One region of the Bradyrhizobium sp. AUGA SZCCT0222 genome, then DNA from elsewhere that is predicted to be linked to it. Evidence: predicted binding sites of a transcription regulator. Region 1 holds the regulator's gene; each other region holds the start of a gene.
The links. Region 1 encodes PhoB, which activates phosphate uptake and scavenging genes when phosphate is short. Its sites were predicted from a motif close to TGTCATNNANCTGTCAT; they were not measured.

Region 1 (6,538 bases):
GGCGCGCTCGGGCCGATCTACGGCACGCTGATCACCTCCGTGATCGCGATGATGATCGCCATTCCGGTCGGTATCGGCATTGCGGTGTTCCTGACCGAGATCTGTCCGATCTGGCTGCGCCGTCCGATCGGGCTCGCGGTCGAACTGCTCGCCGGCATTCCCTCGATCATCTACGGCATGTGGGGCTTCTTCGTGCTGGGCCCGTTTTTGGCCAACTCGTTCCAGCCGTTCATGATCAGCATCTTCGACGGCGTCCCGGTTCTCGGCACCATCTTCGCAGGTCCCCCGTCCTATCTCAGCCTGTTCAACGCCGCGCTGATCCTTGCGATCATGGTGCTGCCCTTCATCACCTCGATCTCGGTCGACGTCTTCAAGACGGTGCCGCCGGTGCTGAAGGAAGCCGCCTACGGCGTCGGCTGCACCACCTGGGAAGTCGTCCGCAACGTGGTGATCCCCTACACAAGGGTCGGCGTGATCGGCGGCGTGATGCTGGCGCTCGGCCGCGCGCTCGGCGAAACCATGGCGGTCACCTTCATCATCGGCAATTCGTTCAAGATCTCGTCCTCGATCTTCGCGCCGGGCACCACGATCTCGGCGGCGATCGCTAGCGAATTCGCCGAGAGCGACGGCCTGCATCAGTCCGGCCTGATCCTGCTCGGCCTGCTGTTGTTCGTGCTGACGTTCTTCGTCTTGTCGGCCGCCCGGCTGATGCTGATGCGGCTGGAAAAGAAGGCGGGGAACTGAGCCATGAACCCGATTTACGCCTCCCGCCGCCGCAACGACATCATCATCCGGGGCCTCTGCGTCGGCGCCGCCTTGTTCGGCGTGACCTGGCTCGCGCTGATCCTGTTCACGCTGTTCTATAACGGCCTGGCCGGCCTCAACCTGGCCGTCTTCACCCAGGACACGCCGCCGCCCGGCTCGACCGATGGCGGCCTCCGCAACGCCATCATCGGCTCGATCATCATGACTGTGATCGGGGTCGGCATCGGCGCGCCGCTCGGCATGCTGGCCGGAACCTATCTGGCCGAATACGGCAAGCATGACCGGCTCACCTCGGTGATCCGTTTCATCAACGACATCCTGCTCAGCGCGCCCTCGATCATCATCGGCCTGTTCGTCTACGGCGCCATCGTGGTGCCGATGGGCGGCTTCTCGGCCTTTGCCGGCTGTCTGGCGCTGGCCGTGATCGTGATCCCCGTGGTGGTCCGCACCACCGAGGACATGCTCGGCCTGGTGCCCAATCCGCTGCGTGAAGCGGCGTCCGCGCTCGGCCTGCCGCGCTCGCTGGTGATCAAGCGGATCGCCTATCGCGCCGCGCGAAGTGGCCTCATCACCGGCGTGCTGCTCGCCACCGCCCGCGTCGCCGGCGAAACCGCGCCGCTGCTGTTCACCGCGCTGTCGAACCAGTTCTTCAGCCTCGACCTCACCAAGACGATGGCGAACCTGCCGGTCACCATCAACAACTTCGTGCAGAGCCCCTACGAATACTGGAAGCAGCTCGCCTGGAGCGGGGCGCTGCTCATCACCCTGACCGTACTCGCCCTGAATATTGGCGCGCGCATCCTTGGCGCCGAGAGGACCGCAAAATGACCGAAGTTTCTGTATCCATGAGTGCCGTCAACGCGGGCGTTCCCCACGTGGCGCTGCCCGACGCGCCGCCGAAAGTGACCGCGCGCGGCCTGAACTTCTACTATGGCGAGCACCATGCGCTGAAGAACATCAACCTCACGCTCGGCACCCACCGCGTCACCGCCTTCATCGGGCCGTCCGGCTGCGGCAAGTCCACGCTGCTGCGGATCTTCAACCGGATGTACGACCTCTATCCGGGCCAGAAGGCGACCGGGCAATTGATGCTCGACCAGACCAACATCCTCGACCCCAAGCTCGATCTCAATCTGCTGCGCGCCCGGGTCGGCATGGTGTTCCAGAAGCCGACGCCGTTTCCGATGACGATCTACGAAAACATCGCCTTCGGCATCCGCCTCTATGAGAAGATATCGAAATCCGAGATGGACGGCCGCGTCGAAAAGGCGTTGCGTGGCGGTGCGCTGTGGAACGAGGTCAAGGACAAGCTGAATGCATCGGGCCTCAGCCTGTCCGGCGGCCAGCAGCAGCGGCTCTGCATCGCGCGCACCGTGGCGGTGCGCCCTGAAGTGATCCTGTTCGACGAGCCCTGCTCGGCGCTGGACCCGATTTCGACCGCCAAGGTCGAGGAATTGATCACAGAATTGGCGGAGGACTACACCATCGCCATCGTGACCCATAACATGCAGCAGGCGGCGCGCGTCTCGGACAAGACCGCCTTCATGTATCTCGGTGAACTGGTCGAATTCGACGACACCAACAAGATTTTCACCTCGCCGGGCGATCGACGCACCCAGGATTACATTACCGGCCGGTTCGGCTAAGCGCACATCGCGAGGAGAAGACAATGGCTTCAGAGCATACCGCGAAGGCGTTCGACAGCGATCTTCAGGAATTGACCCGCCTGGTCGCCGAAATGGGCGGCCTTGCCGAACGCATGATCACCGAATCCGTCGATGCCTTGATCCGGCGCGATGTTGCGCTGGGAAAACGCGTCGTCGCCTCCGACGCCGAGATCGACCGCCTGCAGCACCTGATCGAGGAACGCGCGGTGCTGACGATTGCCCGCCGCCAGCCGATGGCCATCGACCTGCGCGAGATCGTCGGCGCCATGCGGGTGGCCACCGATCTGGAACGGATCGGCGACCTCGCCAAGAACATGGGCAAGCGCGTCGCGGCGCTGGAGAACGATTTCCAGCCGCTGAAACTGATCCGCGGTCTTGAACACATGACCGATCTGGTGCAGTCGCAGGTCAAGTCCGTGCTCGACGCCTACGCGTCGCACGACCTGCCGGCGGCGATGGCGGTCTGGAAGGGCGACGAGGAAGTCGACGCCATCTGCACTTCGCTGTTCCGCGAACTCCTGACCTACATGATGGAAGATCCGCGCAACATCTCGTTCTGTATCCATCTGATGTTCTGCGCCAAGAACATCGAGCGGATCGGCGACCATGCCACCAACATCGCCGAGACCGTGTTCTACATGATCGAAGGCCAGCAGATCCTCGACAAGCGCCCGAAGGGCGACATGACGAATTTCGCCACGACTGTGCCGGGAAACTAGTTACTGAACTGACAGCGGAACGAGAGACGTTTTTCGCGTATCGACAGCGCGTCAAAACACAAGAGGCTTACATAGATGAACGCACGCATTCTGGTGGTTGAAGACGAGGAAGCGCTCACCACGCTTCTGCGCTACAACCTCGATGCCGAAGGCTATGAGGTCGAAACCGTCGCCCGCGGTGACGACGCCGATACACGGCTGAAGGAGCGGGTGCCCGACCTGATCGTGCTGGACTGGATGCTGCCGGGCCTGTCCGGCATCGAACTGTGCCGTCGCTTAAGGGCACGGCCGGAGACCAAGGCGCTGCCGATCATCATGCTGACCGCGCGCGGCGAGGAAAGCGAACGGGTGCGGGGGCTGGCGACCGGCGCCGACGACTACATCGTAAAACCCTTTTCGGTGCCGGAGCTGCTGGCGAGGGTGAAGGGCCTGCTCAGGCGGGCGAGCCCGGAGCGGCTCGCCACCGTGCTGACCTATGGCGATATCGAACTCGACCGCGAGAAGCGCCGCGTCGCGCGCTCGGGCCGTCCGATCGATCTCGGGCCCACCGAATATCGCCTGCTGGAGTTCTTCCTGGAACATCCCGGCCGCGTGTTCAGCCGCGAGCAACTGCTCGACAGCGTCTGGGGCCGCGACATCTACATCGACGAGCGTACCGTCGACGTCCATATCGGCCGCCTGCGCAAACTGCTCAACCCCGGCCGCGAACAGGACCCGATCCGCACCGTGCGCGGCGCCGGCTACGCGCTGGATGATCGGTTCGCGAAGGTGGAGTAGGACGCGTAAGGCGCGGCAAAATCCGCTGTCGTCCCGGCCTTGAGCCGGGACCCATAACCACTGATGTCAATTTTTGAAATGAGCTGGAGCTCCAGCCGGGCATAACCACGAACGCCTGTGGTTATGGGTCCCGGCCTTCGCCGGGACGACATCTGTGAGCGCAGCTCTTACCTGGTCGGCTTCGGCGCCGGGCGGCGGCGATCGGAGGCCGGCTGATAGGCGATGCGCGAGTGATGCGCGCAATAGGGCAGGCTGCTGAGCGCCTTGCCGCCGCAGAAAAAGAATTCCGAGCTGGAGGGATCGCCGATCGGCCAGTGGCAGGTGGCCTCGTTCAATTCGAGCAGCGTCAGCCGCTGGCTCATCGGCACCACATTGTCGTAGGCGACCGGATCCGGCTCCATCTCCACCTCGAAGGCGTGGGCCAGCGCGGTGTTGCCGCGCGACACCGGGCGCGCCACCCGCATCATCTGCTGGGCGGGGCGCGCCTTGCGCTGACGCGGCGCGGCCGAGGAGGGGCTCTTGGCACGGCCGGAAAGACCCAGCCGGTGCACTTTGCCGATCACTGCATTTCGCGTCACATTTCCAAGTTCCGCGGCGATCTGGCTGGCGGAAAGTCCGCCCTCCCAGAGCTTTTTAAGCTGCTCGACGCGCTCGTCGGACCAGGTCAATACCGTCATCGCATTCTTCCCTTCGCACAGAGCCGGCCAAACCGGGGGCAGCGCTGGCGATGCCAATTCTCAAAAATCCCAGCGGGCAGAATCCCTTAGCCCTCGCCGGGCGCAAAAAAGCCGCCCGAACGTTTACGCCTTACAAAATGGACTCTAGGGGTCAGTACTTCCGCACGAGATGTCGTACCCGACAGCCCAGACGCTACAATATGGCGGGACTCTGGCGCAAGAGTCCGCGTCCGCGCGTCCACATGTTCCGGTACTTATGCATTGCAATTGGCGTTTTCCACGGCACCGGAATGCTACGGATTGCTTTATCCTGCACCGCAGGGAAGCGGTTTTTAGGCGTGTTGACACGGTCCAAAGCCAGCATAGAATGCTTGCTACGTGCCGCCCCGAAAAGGCGGCACGTTTTGTTTTCGCAAGACCGGCTGTGCCGCGTTCGCGCCAATGCACGCTATGTGGCCGGTCTCTAACCGTCAGTGATAGCCATGACCAACAGCGCCCCGTCGCATCTGCTTCCCGTATTCGCGAGAGTCGATCTCGGTTTCGAACGCGGCGAAGGCGCGTGGCTGATCTCGACGTCAGGCGAGCGCTATCTCGACTTCACCTCGGGTGTGGCGGTGAATGCGCTCGGCCACTGCCATCCGCATCTGGTCGCGGCCTTGCAGGAGCAGGCCACCAAGCTTTGGCACATGTCGAACCTGTTCCGGAGCCCGGACGGCGACAAGCTTGCAGCAAGGCTGTGCGAGCAGAGCTTTGCCGATCTGGTGTTCTTCTGTAATTCCGGCGCGGAAGCGATGGAATGCGCGATCAAGGTCGCGCGCCGCTATCACGCCGCCAAGGGACATCCGGAGCGCTATCGCCTCGTCACCTTCGAGGGCGCGTTCCACGGCCGCACGCTGGGCACGCTGGCGGCTACGGGATCTGCCAAATATCTGGAAGGTTTCGGTCCGCCGCTGGACGGCTTCGACCAGGTCGCGCATGGCGATCTCGAAGCGGTCAAGAAGGCGATCGGGCCAGAGACTGCCGCCATCCTGATCGAGCCGGTGCAGGGCGAGGGCGGTGTCCGCAGCGCGCCGCATGCGTTCTACAAGGCGCTCCGCCAATTGTGCGACGACAAGGGCCTGCTGCTGATTTTCGACGAGGTGCAGACCGGCATGGGCCGCACCGGCGATCTGTTTGCCTATAAGCGCCTTGGCGTCACCCCCGACATCATGTCGCTGGCAAAAGCGCTCGGCGGCGGCTTTCCGATCGGCGCCTGCCTTGCCACGGCAGAGGCGGCGTCCGGCATGACGCCGGGCTCGCACGGCTCGACCTTCGGCGGCAATCCGCTTGCGATCGCTTCCGCCAACGCGGTGCTCGACGTGATGCTCAAACCCGGCTTCTTCGACCACGTGCAGAAAGTGTCGCTGCTCTTGAAACAGAAGCTCGCTTCCGTGGTCGATCGCTATCCTGCCGTGCTGGCGGAAGTGCGCGGCGAAGGGCTGCTGATCGGCGTCAAGGCCGTGGTGCCCTCGGGCGATCTCGTCGCCGCGCTGCGCGACCAGAAGCTGCTGACGGTCGGCGCCGGCGACAATGTCGTGCGCTTCCTCGCGCCCCTGATCGTTTCCGAATCCGAGATCGAGCAATCCGTCCAAAGCCTCGAACGCGCCTGCATCGCGCTGTCAGGCGACAAGAAGAAGGCGGCGGGGTGATGAGCAAGTCCCTACGTCACTTTCTCGATATCAGCGAGCTGCCGCCGAAGGAATTGCGCAACATGCTGGACCTGAGCGTCGCCATGAAGGCGAAGCTGAAGGCGCATGAGACGCCCAGAAAGCCGCTCGAGGGCAAGACGCTGGCGATGATCTTCGAACGGCCGTCGACCCGCACCCGGGTCTCGTTCGACGTCGGCATGCGCCAGCTCGGCGGCGAAGCCATCATGCTGACCGGTGCGGAAATG
Region 2 (6,538 bases), on a different contig from region 1:
CAGCGTGGCGAAGTTCAGGTTGCCCTTGGCGAGCTTGCCGGCATTGTCAGCCGTGACGATGGCAAGCACGCCGGATGCTGTTTTGGCGGCTGTCAGATCCATCGAGGCGATCCGGCCCTTGGCAATCGCTGAACCGACCACATAGCCGCAGGCCGGGTTCGCGATGTTGTCGTGCCGCTCATAGGCATAGGGCGCAGTGCCCGTGGTCTTGAACGGACCATCGATGCGGTCCGCGGGCTTGCCGATGATCTTCAACTGGTCGATCGGGTTGGTGGTCGCCGGGGTTTCGAATTTCATGGTCTATCCCCTCGCCTCTGCCAGCACCGCACCGAGCGTCCGCTCGGCCAGCAGCAGCTTGAAGGCGTTCTCATGGGTAGGTTTGGCCTCGGCGAGGAGTTTTGACGTCACGGCTTTCGCGCCGCGCGGCAGTTCGGCCTCGGCGGCTTCGACGCGCCAGGGCTTGTGGGCGACGCCGCCGAGCGCGACGCGTCCGGAGCCGTCGCGCTGCACGATGGCCGCGACCGCGACCAGCGCGAACGCATAGGAAGCGCGGTCACGCACCTTGCGATAGATCTGCTTGCCGCCAACGGGTTTCGGCAACGTCACCGCCGTGATCAGCTCACCCGGAGTCAGGGTGGTCTCGATCTCAGGCGTATCGCCGGGCAACCGGTGGAAGTCAGCGATCGGAATGCTGCGCGCGGCGCCGTCAGGTCGAATTGTTTCCACGGTGGCGTCGAGCGCGCGCATGGCCACCGCCATGTCGCTCGGATGGGTCGCGATGCACGCTTCGCTGGCGCCGATCACGGCGTGCTGACGGCTGACGCCGCCGATCGCCGAACAACCGCTGCCGGGCTGACGTTTGTTGCAGGGCTGGTTGGTGTCGTAGAAATAGGGGCAGCGGGTCCGCTGCAGCAGATTGCCCGCGGTCGTCGCCTTGTTGCGCAACTGGCCCGAAGCGCCGGCGAGCAGCGCGCGCGACAGCACGCCGTAATCGCGCCGCACCCGTTCGTCCGCAGCAAGATCGGTGTTGCGCACCAGCGCGCCAACCCGCAGTCCGCCATCGGCGGTCGGCTCGATCTTGTCGAGCCCGAGACGGTTGACGTCGATCAAATGCGCCGGCGTCTCGATTTCGAGCTTCATCAGGTCGAGCAGGTTGGTACCACCAGCGATGAATTTGGCGCCCTGCTGGCGTGCAGCCGCGGCGGCGGCCTCGGCCGGCGAATTGGCGCGCTCATAGGTAAAGGATCTCATGCCTGCCTCCCGGCGACTTCGCTGATGGCTTCGGCGATGTTGGAATAGGCGCCGCAGCGGCAGATGTTGCCGCTCATGCGCTCGCGCAATTCGGCATTGGTGAGTTGCGGGACTGCGTTCAGATCGGCGCTGACATGGCTCGGTATGCCGGCCTTGATCTCGTCGAGCACGGCGACCGCCGAGCAGATCTGCCCGGGCGTGCAATAGCCGCATTGATAGCCGTCATGCTTGACGAACGCCGCCTGCATCGGGTGCATATTCTCCGGCGTGCCAAGGCCCTCGATGGTGGTGACGCTCTCACCCTCGTGCATGACAGCCAGCGTCAGGCATGAATTGATCCTGCGACCGCCGACGATCACGGTGCATGCGCCGCACTGGCCGTGATCGCAGCCCTTCTTGGTGCCGGTGAAATGCAAATTTTCGCGCAAGGCATCGAGCAGCGTGGTCCTTGTATCGACCTCGAGTTCGCGCGCCTTGCCGTTCACGTTGAAGGACACTTTCGACATCACCGGGGCTCCGGAAACCGCAGGCTTCAGGGCGATCTCGGCCTTGGCCACGAAGGTCGAGGTCGTCACCCCGAGGGCCGGCGCCGTGAGAGAAGCGGCGCCGACGACCAACAGGTCGCGCCGAGAGAATCTGAAATCACCGGGGCTTCGCATGCCATTAATCCCTTTTTGCCGCTTCGCTCGTTTTGCGCCCGCCTCGTCCACTAACGCCGATCATGATCCGGGGTTGCGCGCAGCCGACATCGCGCAGGTCACGACCGCGTGCCTTCAGGCATTTAACGGGTGCAACGCCGCCGGATTAGGCCTAATAATCGGCATGGACTTATGAAACCGGCTCATGAATGCTCGGCAAAAACACCAACGACCTCATGGCGTTCCTGGCCGTGGCGCGCGAACGCAGTTTTACGCGGGCGGCAGCGCAGCTCGGGGTTTCGCAATCGGCGCTCAGTCACACCATTCGAGGACTGGAAGAGCGGCTCGGCCTGCGGTTGTTGACCCGCACTACCCGCAGCGTGGCAACGACCGAGGCCGGAGAGCGGCTGGTTCGGACGGTGGGCCCCAAGTTCGAGCAAATCGACTCCGAACTGTCAGCGCTGACCGAGCTTCGGGAAAAACCCGCCGGTACCATCCGGATCACGGCCGGCGAGCATGCGGCCCTGGCCGTGCTCTGGCCTGCCTTGACGACGCTGCTGCCGCGTTACCCCGACATCAAGGTCGAGCTGACCATCGATTACGGCCTGACCGACATCGTCGCGGAGCGATACGACGCCGGCGTTCGCCTCGGTGAGCAAGTGGCCAAGGACATGATCGCCGTGCGCATCGGACCGGACTTCTGCATGACCGTGGTTGGCTCGCCCTCGTATTTCGAACGAAAGCCGAAGCCGAAAAAGCCGCAGGATCTTACGGCGCACGACTGCATCACTGTCCGCCTGCCGACATCAGGTGGAATCTACGCCTGGGAATTCGAGAAACGCGGCCGCGAAGTCAAGGTGCGCGTCGATGGGCAGCTGGTGTTCAACAGCATCCCGCTCCGGCTGAACGCGGTACTGGCGGGGCACGGCCTCGCCTATCTGCCCGAGGACCAGGTCAAGAAGCATCTCGCCGACGGCCGTCTGATCCGCGTGCTCGACGACTGGTGCGCGCCGTTTTCCGGGTATCACCTCTATTACCCGAGCCGCCGGCAACCCACGCCGGCGTTTGCAGTGCTGGTGGAGGCGCTGCGATACCGGGGGTGATGGGCAGCGGCCGATCAAGCGGCAGGGTTTCGGGCGGCCGGGCCGGAACTCAACCGTCATCCAGATGTCATCGAATGCGCCAACAGCTTGCTGGACACACATTCGAGGGCACCGATGGACTATTTCCGACGCTTCACCTTTCTGTTCGCCGCACCGGTCTTTGATACCGACGATCTCGAAGGCCTCCGTTTCAACCAGATCATCACCGAGATCGAGCGGTCCGGCTTTGAAGTGGTCCGGGCGCGCAAGCTCGAGGATGCGGAAATCCAGGTGCAGACCGACGCCGCGATCGGCTGCATGGTGGTCGACTGGGGCAAAAAGGGCCTCGAGGGCAAGACCATGGCCCTGATCAACCTGATGCGGCGGCGCGGCCTCGATTTTCCGATCATCCTTTTGATCCGCCGCAAGCGGTTCGAGGACCTGCCGGTCGAGGTGCTGGATTTCATCGACGGCTATGTCTTCCTGTCCGAGGAAACGCCGCCCTTCATCGCCAAGAACCTGATCAGCCGCCTGAAGCAATATGCCGAAACCCTGAAGACGCCGTTCTTCGGCGCGCTGGTCGACTATGCCGAAGAGGGCAACCAGCTATGGACCTGCCCGGGCCACAATGGCGGCGTGTTTTACAGCCGCAGCCCGATCGGCCGGGTGTTCGTCGAACATCTCGGCGAAGCCGTGTTCCGCGACGACCTCGACAATTCCGTGCTCGACCTCGGCGATCTCCTCACTCATGAAGGCCCGGCGCTGAAGGCGCAAAAGGAAGCGGCGCAAATCTTCGGCGCCGAAAAGACCTATTTCGTGCTCAACGGCACCTCGACCTCCAACAAGGTGGTGCTGGGCGCGCTGGTCACCGACGGCGACCTCGTGCTGTTCGACCGCAACAACCACAAGGCGGCCCATCATGGCGCGCTGATGATGGCCGGCGGCATCCCGGTTTATATCCCCACCGTCCGCAACGCCTGGGGCTTGATCGGCCCGATGCGCTGGGACGCCATCGACGAGACGAGTTTGCGCGAACGCATCCGCAGCCATCCGCTGGTCAAGGATCCGGAAGCCTGGCGCAAGCCGCGTCCTTTCCGGGTCGCCGTGGTCGAGCAGTGCACCTATGACGGCACGATCCACAGTGCCGAGATGATCCTGAAAGCGATCGGCCATCTCTGCGATTACATCCTGTTCGACGAGGCCTGGGCCGGGTTCATGAAGTTCCATCCGCTCTATGCCGGCCGTTTCGCGATGGGACTGTCCGGTCTCGGCCCCGACGCACCGGGCATCATCGCGACCCAGTCGACCCACAAGCAGCTGGCGAGCTTCTCGCAGGCCTCGCAGATCCACATCAAGGACCGCCACATCACCGGCCAGAAGCGCCGCATCGAACACCGGCGCTTCAACGAGAGTTTTATGCAGCACGCCTCGACCTCGCCGTTCTATCCGATATTTGCCTCGCTCGATGTCGGCGCGCAGATGATGAAAGGCCGCTCCGGCGAGGTGCTGTGGGACGACACGATCCGGCTCGGCATCGAACTGCGCAAGAAGATGCGCGCGGTCCGCCGCGAGTTCGAGGAGAAGGAGGCACGGCCTGAACGCCGCTGGTTCTTCGAGCCGTTCGTGCCCGATCGCGTCGCGATACCAGACGTCTCCCGCGCGGGCGCCGTGCACAATGTGGCCTGGGAGACCATCTCCACCGACATGCTGGTCACCGACCCCGTTTATTGGCAGCTTTCGCCGGACGCGCGCTGGCACGGTTTTCCCGATCTGACCGCGGGCTTCGCCATGACCGACCCGAACAAGCTGACGGTGCTGACCCCCGGCTTCGACCATGCCACCGGCCGCTATGCCGACCACGGCATCCCCGCCCCCATCGTCGCACAATACTTACGCGAGAACCGCATCGTGGCGGAAAAGAACGACCTCAACTCGCTGCTGTTCCTGCTCACCCCCGGCGTCGAGGCCAGCAAGGCCGGCACGCTGATCTCGGGCCTCGTCGCCTTCAAGAAACTGCACGACGACAACGCGCCGCTGGAAGAGGTGATCCCCGAATTCCATCAGCGCCGGCCGAAGCGTTATGCCGGCGTGCGCTTACGCGATCTCTGTGGCGACATGCACGGCTTCTTCCGCAACGCCGGCGTCAGCGCGCTGCAGGCCAGGCAATTCCTCGCCGAGCATCTGCCCGACATCGCGATGTCGCCGCGCGACGCCGCGCGCTATCTGGTTCGCAACGACGTCGACTATCTGCCGATCGACGCCATCCCCGGCCGCATTGCCACGACGCCCTTTGTGGTCTATCCGCCCGGCATCGCCACCATCGTGCCGGGCGAACGATTGACCGAGCGGGCGCAGCCGATGATCGACTATCTCAAGATGTTCGAAACCTGCTTCAACACCTTCCCCGGCTTCGACGTCGAAATCCAGGGCGTCTACAAGGAAGTCGATCCGTCCGGCCGCATCCGGCTGCATACTTATGTGGTCTGCGAATGAACCGGCCCGTCGAAACAACAGATCCGGCCATGACCAACCAGCAGCCGGTGCTGGTCCGGCCCTCGCGCGATGGCGATGTCGAGGCAATGCTGGCGATCTACCGGCATCATATCCGCCGCGGCATCGAGGAAGGCGTCGACGACAGCGGCACCCCGGAGCCGGAGGACCTGCGCGACCGGCGCAAGAACCTGCGCAGCCAGCGCCTGCCGCATCTGGTGGCGACCTGCGGCGGCGAGGTGGTGGGCTACGCTTACGTCGTGCTGTTTCGCAAGCGGCCGGCCTATCGCTACGCGGTCAAGCATTCGATCTATGTGCATCGCGAGCATCAGGGACGCGGCGTCGGACGGCTGCTGTTGCAGGAGCTGATCGATGTCTGCGCGGCGGCCGGGTTCCGGCAGATGATCGGCTATATCGATTCCGACAACACGGCCTCGCTCGCGCTGCACGAAAGGTTCGGCTTTGCCCGCGCCGGCCTGCTGCCGGGTGTCGCCTACCGCTACGGCCGCTGGGCCGACACCGTCATGGTGCAACGCTCGCTCGCCGCCGGTTCAACCGCACCGCCGCTGATTTCCAGCCCGGGGCGGTGAGCGGGCGCGCGACAAATTCCATGTCGTCCCGGCGAAGGCCGGGACCCATAGCCACCGAAGGTCATCGTGCACGAGGCTGGAGCGACATCGGCTCTAACAATAAGCATTTGTGGTTATGGGTCCCGGCGTTCGCCGGGACGACGACGATTGGGTTTGCTTGGTGCCGCGCGCCCCCGCTTCGCCGCAACCCGGTGCGCCGCCGCGAGCGCGGCGCGCGCCCAGGCGATCAGCTCATCGGGTTCGTCGAACAGCCGCTCCGGCACGCGCCAGAAGGAGAGGTCGATCAGGGCGCCCTTCTTCGCATAGTTGAGCGGCGGAAACGCCTCGGCTTCCTTGAATATCTCACGGTTCTGGTCATCGACCCGGAAATAGAGCGTATTCTCCGTCACCATGGCAAGCATCACGCCGTCGCAGAACACGCCGGTCTTGCCGAACATGCGCCGCATGGTGACGCGGCCCAGCGGCGCCAGTTGCTCGCGCAGGAATT
Region 3 (6,538 bases), on a different contig from region 1:
CGCCGCCGATCAGGGCGCAGCCGGACTCCCGGCAGCCCTCGGCAATGCCGGCCACGATGGCAGCCGCAGCTTCCGGATCGAGCTTGCCGCAGGCGAAATAGTCGAGGAAGAACAGCGGTTCGGCGCCCTGCACCACGAGGTCATTGACCGACATCGCCACCAGGTCGATGCCGATTCCGCCATGCAGGCCGGTCTCGATCGCGATCTTGACCTTGGTGCCGACGCCGTCGGTCGCGGCCACCAGCACCGGGTCCGTGAAGCCGGCTGCCTTGAGGTCGAACAGCCCGCCAAAGCCGCCGATCTCGGCGTCGGCGCCGGCGCGGGCGGTGGCACGCACCATCGGCTTGATGAGATCGACGAGGCGATTGCCCGCATCGATATCGACGCCCGAATCGGCGTAAGTGAGCCCGTTTTTGCGGTCGATCATGCTCAATTCCCGTCAGAAGACGGCTGGTTACGAGGATTTCGGCGATCCTGCAATGGCTCGCAAGCACGGGGTCGATATACTATGTAGATAACAACCGGCCCGCCCCGCAAAGGGCCGGATCTGTTACGCAATTAGGCCGGTAGCCGGGAAGCGACCGAGTTGAATATTCCGAATATCATTACACTGGGTCGCATCATCCTGGTGCCCATTATCGTCTGGGCGATCGCCTCGAGGCAGATGGAGATCGCGTTCGCTATCTTCGTTATTGCCGGCGTCAGCGACGCCGTCGACGGTTTCCTCGCCAAGCGCTTCAATATGACCAGCGAGCTCGGCGCCCTGCTCGATCCCCTCGCCGACAAGGCGCTTTTGGTCTCGATCTACGTCTCGCTCGGAATCTGGGGCGCGGTGCCGCTGTGGATCGTGATCCTGGTGGTGTCGCGCGACATCATGATCGTCACCGCCGTGATTGTGTCATGGTTGTTCGACAAGCCTATCCCGATGAAACCCTTGATGGTCTCGAAGCTCAACACGGTGGCGCAGGTGGCGTTCGCCGCCCTGGTGCTAGCGTCGCTCGGCTTCAACTTCAAGCCGACCCCATACGACCTGATCCTGATGGGCTTTGTTACGGTCTTTACTTTGGTTTCCGTCTCCCTCTATCTCGTGGAGTGGGTGCGGCACATGAGTACGATCGAGGCCAAATAGGCGTTTTGTCTGAAGCGTTTTGTTTGACGCGTCCTCACGCGAACCGGTACCCACTTCGCTTGAAAACGCCATGGTTCCGGAGACTTGCGTGGCAGTTCGCGTTCAACCCCGTCAGCTTGCCTTTGCGCTGCCGCATGCAGAAAGCCTGACCCGCGACAATTTTCTGGAAGGGCCGGCCAATGAGGCGGGCCTGGCGCTGATCGAAAGCTGGCCCGACTGGCCCAACCGCATCATGCTGCTGGTAGGCCCGGAAGGCTCCGGCAAGAGCCATCTCGCCGCGATCTGGGCCGAGCAAGCCGGCGCCCGCTCGATATCCGCACACGCTTTGACGCCCACCGCCGTACCCGGCGCGCTTGCGACGGGGGCGCTGGTGGTCGAGGACCTGAAACCGGGGGATTTCGACGAGCGTGCGATGTTCCACCTGATGAATCTGGGGCGGGAAGACGAAGCCTTCATTCTGATGACGGCGCGGATGGCGCCATCGGCGTTCGAGGTCGAGCTGCGCGATCTGCGCTCGCGGCTGCGCGCGGTGCCGACGGTTCCGCTATTGCCGCCCGACGATCTGTTGTTCCGCAGCCTGATCGTCAAATTCTGCGCCGACCGGCAGCTCAGCATCGACGAGACTGTCGTGAGCTATCTCGCCAGCCGGATCGAGCGGTCCTATGCGGCTGCGCGCCAGGCCATCGACCTGCTGGATAGCGAGGCGCTGCGGCTCGGCCGGCCGGTGACCCGGGCGCTGGCAGCCGAATTGCTGCGCAACGCCTGACGGGCGCTGCTGCCGCTGCGCGACATGTCACGCCCCTGCCGCCTTGACGGCGGCGGCGGGCGGAACATCAATGTCATCGAAACGTCATCCAACTATCACATGGTGCGCACGGCATCCGCCTAAACTGGCGCTGCGCTCCAACTGAGATGGACCGAAACTTCATGGACTCGGCACAAGCTATTGAAATAACAGAAAAAGACGCAATTGCCGAAGCGCCACTGGCCATCGCCGCCAGCCCGGAGCGGTTCATCAATCGTGAGCAGTCCTGGCTGCACTTCAATCGCCGCGTGCTCGAGGAAGCGGTCAATCCCGGCCACCCCACGCTGGAGCGGGTCCGGTTCCTGTCGATTTCAGCCAATAACCTTGATGAATTCTTCATGGTCCGTGTCGCCGGTATCAAGGCGCAGGTCCGTGAAGGCATCGCCGAACGCAGCCCCGACGGCCTGACCCCGTCCGAGCAACTCGTCGCCATCAACAAGACGGTTTCGGAACTCGCCTCCGACCAGCAGGCCATCTGGAGCGACCTGCGCACCATTCTGTCCAAGACCGGGATCATTCTGGTCGATGGCCATGACGTCACCAAGGCCGAGCGGAGCTGGATCGAGGATCACTTCCTCCACAACATCTTCCCGCTGCTGACGCCGCTCGCCATCGATCCGGCGCACCCCTTCCCGTTCATCCCGAGCCTCGGCTTCACGATCGCGCTGCATTTGGCGCGGGTCGCCGACGGCAAGCCGATGAACGCGCTGATCCGCATGCCCGGCAAGATCGACCGCTTTATCCGCATGCCCGCGGGCAAGGACGGCGCGGTACGCCTGATCACCCTGGAACAGGCCACCGGCCTGTTCATCGGCCGGCTGTTCCCCGGCTACACCGTCAAGGGCCAGGGCGCCTTCCGCATCATCCGCGACTCCGAACTGGAAATCGAGGAAGAGGCCGAGGATCTGGTCCGCCTGTTCGAGACCGCGCTGAAGCGGCGGCGGCGCGGATCGGTGATCCGGCTCGAGATCGAAGCCAAGATGCCGGAGGAGCTTCGCGCCTTCGTGCAGCAGGCGCTGTCCACCGCCGACGACGAGATTTTCCTGGTCGACGGCGTGCTGGCGATGAACGAGCTGTCGCAGCTGACGCGACTCGACCGGCCCGACCTCGAATTCGTGCCCTATGTGCCGCGCCATCCCGAGCGCGTGCGCGACCATGGCGGCGATATCTTCGCTGCGATCCGGCAGAAGGATCTGGTGGTCCATCACCCCTACGAATCCTTCGACGTCGTCGTGCAATTCCTGCAACAGGCCGCCCGCGACCCCGACGTGGTCGCCATCAAGCAGACGCTGTACCGCACCTCGAACAACTCGCCGATCGTGCGCGCGCTGGCCGAAGCCGCCGAAGCCGGCAAGTCGGTGACCGCATTGATCGAACTGAAGGCCCGGTTCGACGAGGAAGCCAATATCCGCTGGGCGCGCGACCTCGAACGCGCCGGCGTGCAGGTGGTGTACGGGTTCATCGAACTGAAGACCCACGCCAAATTGTCGATGGTGGTGCGCCGCGAGGGCGGCAACCTCACCACCTATGTGCACACCGGCACCGGCAACTACCATCCGGTCACCGCGCGCATCTATACCGACCTGTCCTACTTCACCTCGGATCCGATCATCGGGCGCGATGCGGCGCGGGTGTTCAACTACATCACCGGCTATGCCGAACCCAGCGACATCGAGCGCATGGCGGTGTCGCCGCTGACGCTGCGCAAGCGCATCATCGAGCACATCAAGGGCGAGACCAGTTACATCCGCCATGGCAAGCCCGGCGCGATCTGGATGAAGATGAACTCGCTGGTCGATCCCGACATCATTGATGCGCTGTATGAGGCGTCGCAGGCCGGCGTTTCGATTGATCTCGTGGTACGCGGCATCTGCTGCCTGCGGCCCGGGCTGCCCGGACTTTCCGAAAACATCCGCGTCAAGTCCATCATCGGCCGCTTCCTCGAACACGGCCGAATCTACTGCTTTGGCATGGGTCAAGGCCTGCCGAGCACAAAAGCTGCTGTGTATATCTCGTCCGCCGACATGATGCCGCGCAACCTGGACCGCCGCGTCGAGGTGCTCTGTCCGCTGCAAAATCCTACGGTGCATCAGCAGGTTCTCGAACAGATCATGGTCGCGAACCTGAAGGATACCGAGCAAAGCTGGCAATTGTTGCCGGACGGGTCTTCAACGCGTATGAAGGCCGCGAAAGGCGAAGAGCCGTTCAATCTGCACAACTACTTCATGACGAATCCGAGTCTGTCAGGCCGTGGAAAGTCTCTCAAGGAATCTTCGCCGCGCCGCCTCACGCGCCGTAATGAGCGTCAGCATTCGTCCTAGCGGGTTGCGTCACATGGGGGATTGGCGTTGAAGCGGCCGCGCAAGCGCGCTACCAGCGTCGCCGTCATCGATATCGGCTCGAACTCGGTTCGTCTCGTCGTCTATGAAACGATGGCGCGCAGCCTCGTCACGATCTTCAACGAGAAGGCGCTGTGCGGGCTCGGCCGCGAGGTCCAGACCACCGGGCTGCTGGCGACCGACGCCGTCGCCAAGGCATTGACCGCGCTGCGGCGGTTTCGCGCGTTGTGCAAGATCCAGAAGGTCGGCCGCGTCTATGCGATCGCCACGGCGGCCTGCCGCGACGCCTCCAACGGCCCCGATTTCATCGCCAAGGCCGAGCGCATCTGCGGCGCCCCCATTCAAATCCTGTCGGGACCGCGCGAGGCCAAATTGTCGGCGCTCGGAGTCGTGTCCGGCGTGCACAATCCCGACGGCATCGTCGGCGATCTCGGCGGCGGTTCGCTCGAACTGATCGACGTGCACCGCAACCGCGTCCGCAGCGGCGTCACGCTGCCGCTCGGCAGCCTGGCGCTGCAGGATCTGTCGGACAAATCGCTGAAACGCGCCGACCGAATAGTCCGGGACGAACTGTCCGACGTCGCCCAGCTCAAGGCCGGCCGCGGCCGCACCTTCTATGCGGTCGGCGGCACCTGGCGCGCGCTGGCGCGTATCCACATCATCCAGAGCGACTACCCGCTGCGGGTGATGCACGGCTATTCGATCCCGGCGGCGGAAGCGCTCGACTTCGCGCAGCGGCTGAGGCGGCTGGCCGCGGCCAACATGCTGGCCAATATCGAGATGATCTCCGACGCGCGGCGGCCGCTGCTGACCTACGCGGCGCTGGTGCTCGAACACATCATTCGCGTTGCCAGGCCCAAGACCATCGTGTTCTCGACCTTCGGCGTGCGCGAGGGGCTGCTCTACGAGAAGCTGCCGCCATCCGAGCGCGCCCTCGATGGATTTATCTGCGCCGCGCAAACGCTGAACCAGCTGTTGTCGCGGTCCGCCCGCCATGCCGAAGAACTGGTCTCGTGGACCGATCGTCTGGTCAGGGTCGTCAAGCTGCGCGAAACCGTCGAGGAACGGCGGCTGCGCCACGCCGCATGCCTGCTGTCCGACATCGGCTGGCGGGTGCATCCGGACCATCGCGGCGAGGAGACGCTGAGCCTGATCACCAACGGCAATTTCGGCTCGATCAGCCACCAGGGCCGCGCCTTTGTCGCGCTGTCGGTGTTTTATCGCTACGCCGGTCTCAGCGAGGAAAACGAACCGCCGGCGCGGATCCGCGAGCTGGTGCCTCCGGCGATGGACGAACGCGCCAGAATGCTGGGCGCGGCGTTCCGCGTTGCGCATCTGATCTCGGCGGCGCGGACCGGCGTGCTGCCCGCGACGCATTTCCGCAGCCAGGGCCGCAAGCTGATGCTGGTGTTCGAGCACCGGATGGTCGATCTGGTCGCCGACCGTGTCGGCAGCCGCTTCAAGCAACTGGCGCGGCTGGTCGGACGCTCCGGCTCGATCGTGCGGCGGTAAGACAGAACTAATCCCTGTCTCATTGCGCAACGGCCCCAAGCATGGATGCGACGGATCGCCGAGACCTCCAAGCTCACATAAAAACGCCCGGGAGATTCCCGGGCGTTACCGTGTCGCGATGCGAGCAGTTCGCTACGCAATCCGCCGTCTGAACACCTACGCCGCCTTGGCGGCGTGCTCGGCGGCGTGTTTTTGCTGCGCGCTTTTGCGCCACATCGATCCCACCACCAGCACGATCGCGATGCCGATCAGGCCGCACACCACTTCGGCACCATGACCGCCATTGGCGAAGTGCAAGCCGGTCCAGCCGAATAGCTTGTCGAGCGAAACGCCGATCGGCCCATCGGAAAGCGCACGCAAATGCGGAACGACGGCAGGATCGGTGGCCATCACCTCGCCCGCGACCCAGCCGAGCAGGCCTGCACCGGCCCACACCAGAGCCGGCATGCGCGTCAGCAGCGCCATGATCAGCGCCGCACCGGCAACGATCAGGGGAACGCTGATCGCAAGGCCGATCACCAGCAGGGGAATGCTGCCATTGGCGGCCGCCGCAACCGCGATCACGTTGTCGAGGCTCATCACGATGTCGGCGATCGCCACGATGCGCACGGCAGCCCACAGATGCGCCGCCGCGTGCACGTCGCCCTCACCTTCATCTTCGGGCACCAACAGCTTGGCCGCGATGTAGAGCAGCGCCAGTCCGCCGACCAGCTTGAGGAACGGTAGCGCCATCAGCGACACGACGATGCCGGT

Region 2: the regulator PhoB is predicted to act here: its motif matches at 3,047-3,063, upstream of JQ629_RS22965 (Orn/Lys/Arg family decarboxylase).
Region 3: the regulator PhoB is predicted to act here: its motif matches at 1,978-1,994, upstream of JQ629_RS16200 (RNA degradosome polyphosphate kinase).

The regions. Positions count from the first base shown of each region.
Region 1 covers NZ_JAFCLX010000004.1:3,509-10,046, reverse strand. The annotation lists gene pstC (phosphate ABC transporter permease subunit PstC) at 1-744, shown strand, start outside; gene pstA (phosphate ABC transporter permease PstA) at 748-1,593, shown strand; gene pstB (phosphate ABC transporter ATP-binding protein PstB) at 1,590-2,411, shown strand; gene phoU (phosphate signaling complex protein PhoU) at 2,435-3,151, shown strand; gene phoB (phosphate regulon transcriptional regulator PhoB) at 3,227-3,928, shown strand; gene JQ629_RS04265 (GcrA family cell cycle regulator) at 4,096-4,605, opposite strand; gene JQ629_RS04260 (aspartate aminotransferase family protein) at 5,088-6,293, shown strand; gene argF (ornithine carbamoyltransferase) at 6,293-6,538, shown strand, end outside.
Region 2 covers NZ_JAFCLX010000027.1:87,787-94,324, forward strand. The annotation lists gene paoC (aldehyde oxidoreductase molybdenum-binding subunit PaoC) at 1-297, opposite strand, end outside; gene JQ629_RS22950 (FAD binding domain-containing protein) at 301-1,251, opposite strand; gene paoA (aldehyde dehydrogenase iron-sulfur subunit PaoA) at 1,248-1,910, opposite strand; gene JQ629_RS22960 (LysR family transcriptional regulator) at 2,099-2,992, shown strand; gene JQ629_RS22965 (Orn/Lys/Arg family decarboxylase) at 3,107-5,464, shown strand; gene JQ629_RS22970 (GNAT family N-acetyltransferase) at 5,494-6,051, shown strand; gene JQ629_RS22975 (TfoX/Sxy family protein) at 6,165-6,538, opposite strand, start outside.
Region 3 covers NZ_JAFCLX010000016.1:21,982-28,519, reverse strand. The annotation lists gene purM (phosphoribosylformylglycinamidine cyclo-ligase) at 1-427, opposite strand, end outside; gene JQ629_RS16210 (CDP-alcohol phosphatidyltransferase family protein) at 587-1,129, shown strand; gene JQ629_RS16205 (P-loop NTPase family protein) at 1,218-1,895, shown strand; gene JQ629_RS16200 (RNA degradosome polyphosphate kinase) at 2,057-4,255, shown strand; gene ppx (exopolyphosphatase) at 4,283-5,785, shown strand; gene JQ629_RS16190 (TerC family protein) at 5,942-6,538, opposite strand, start outside.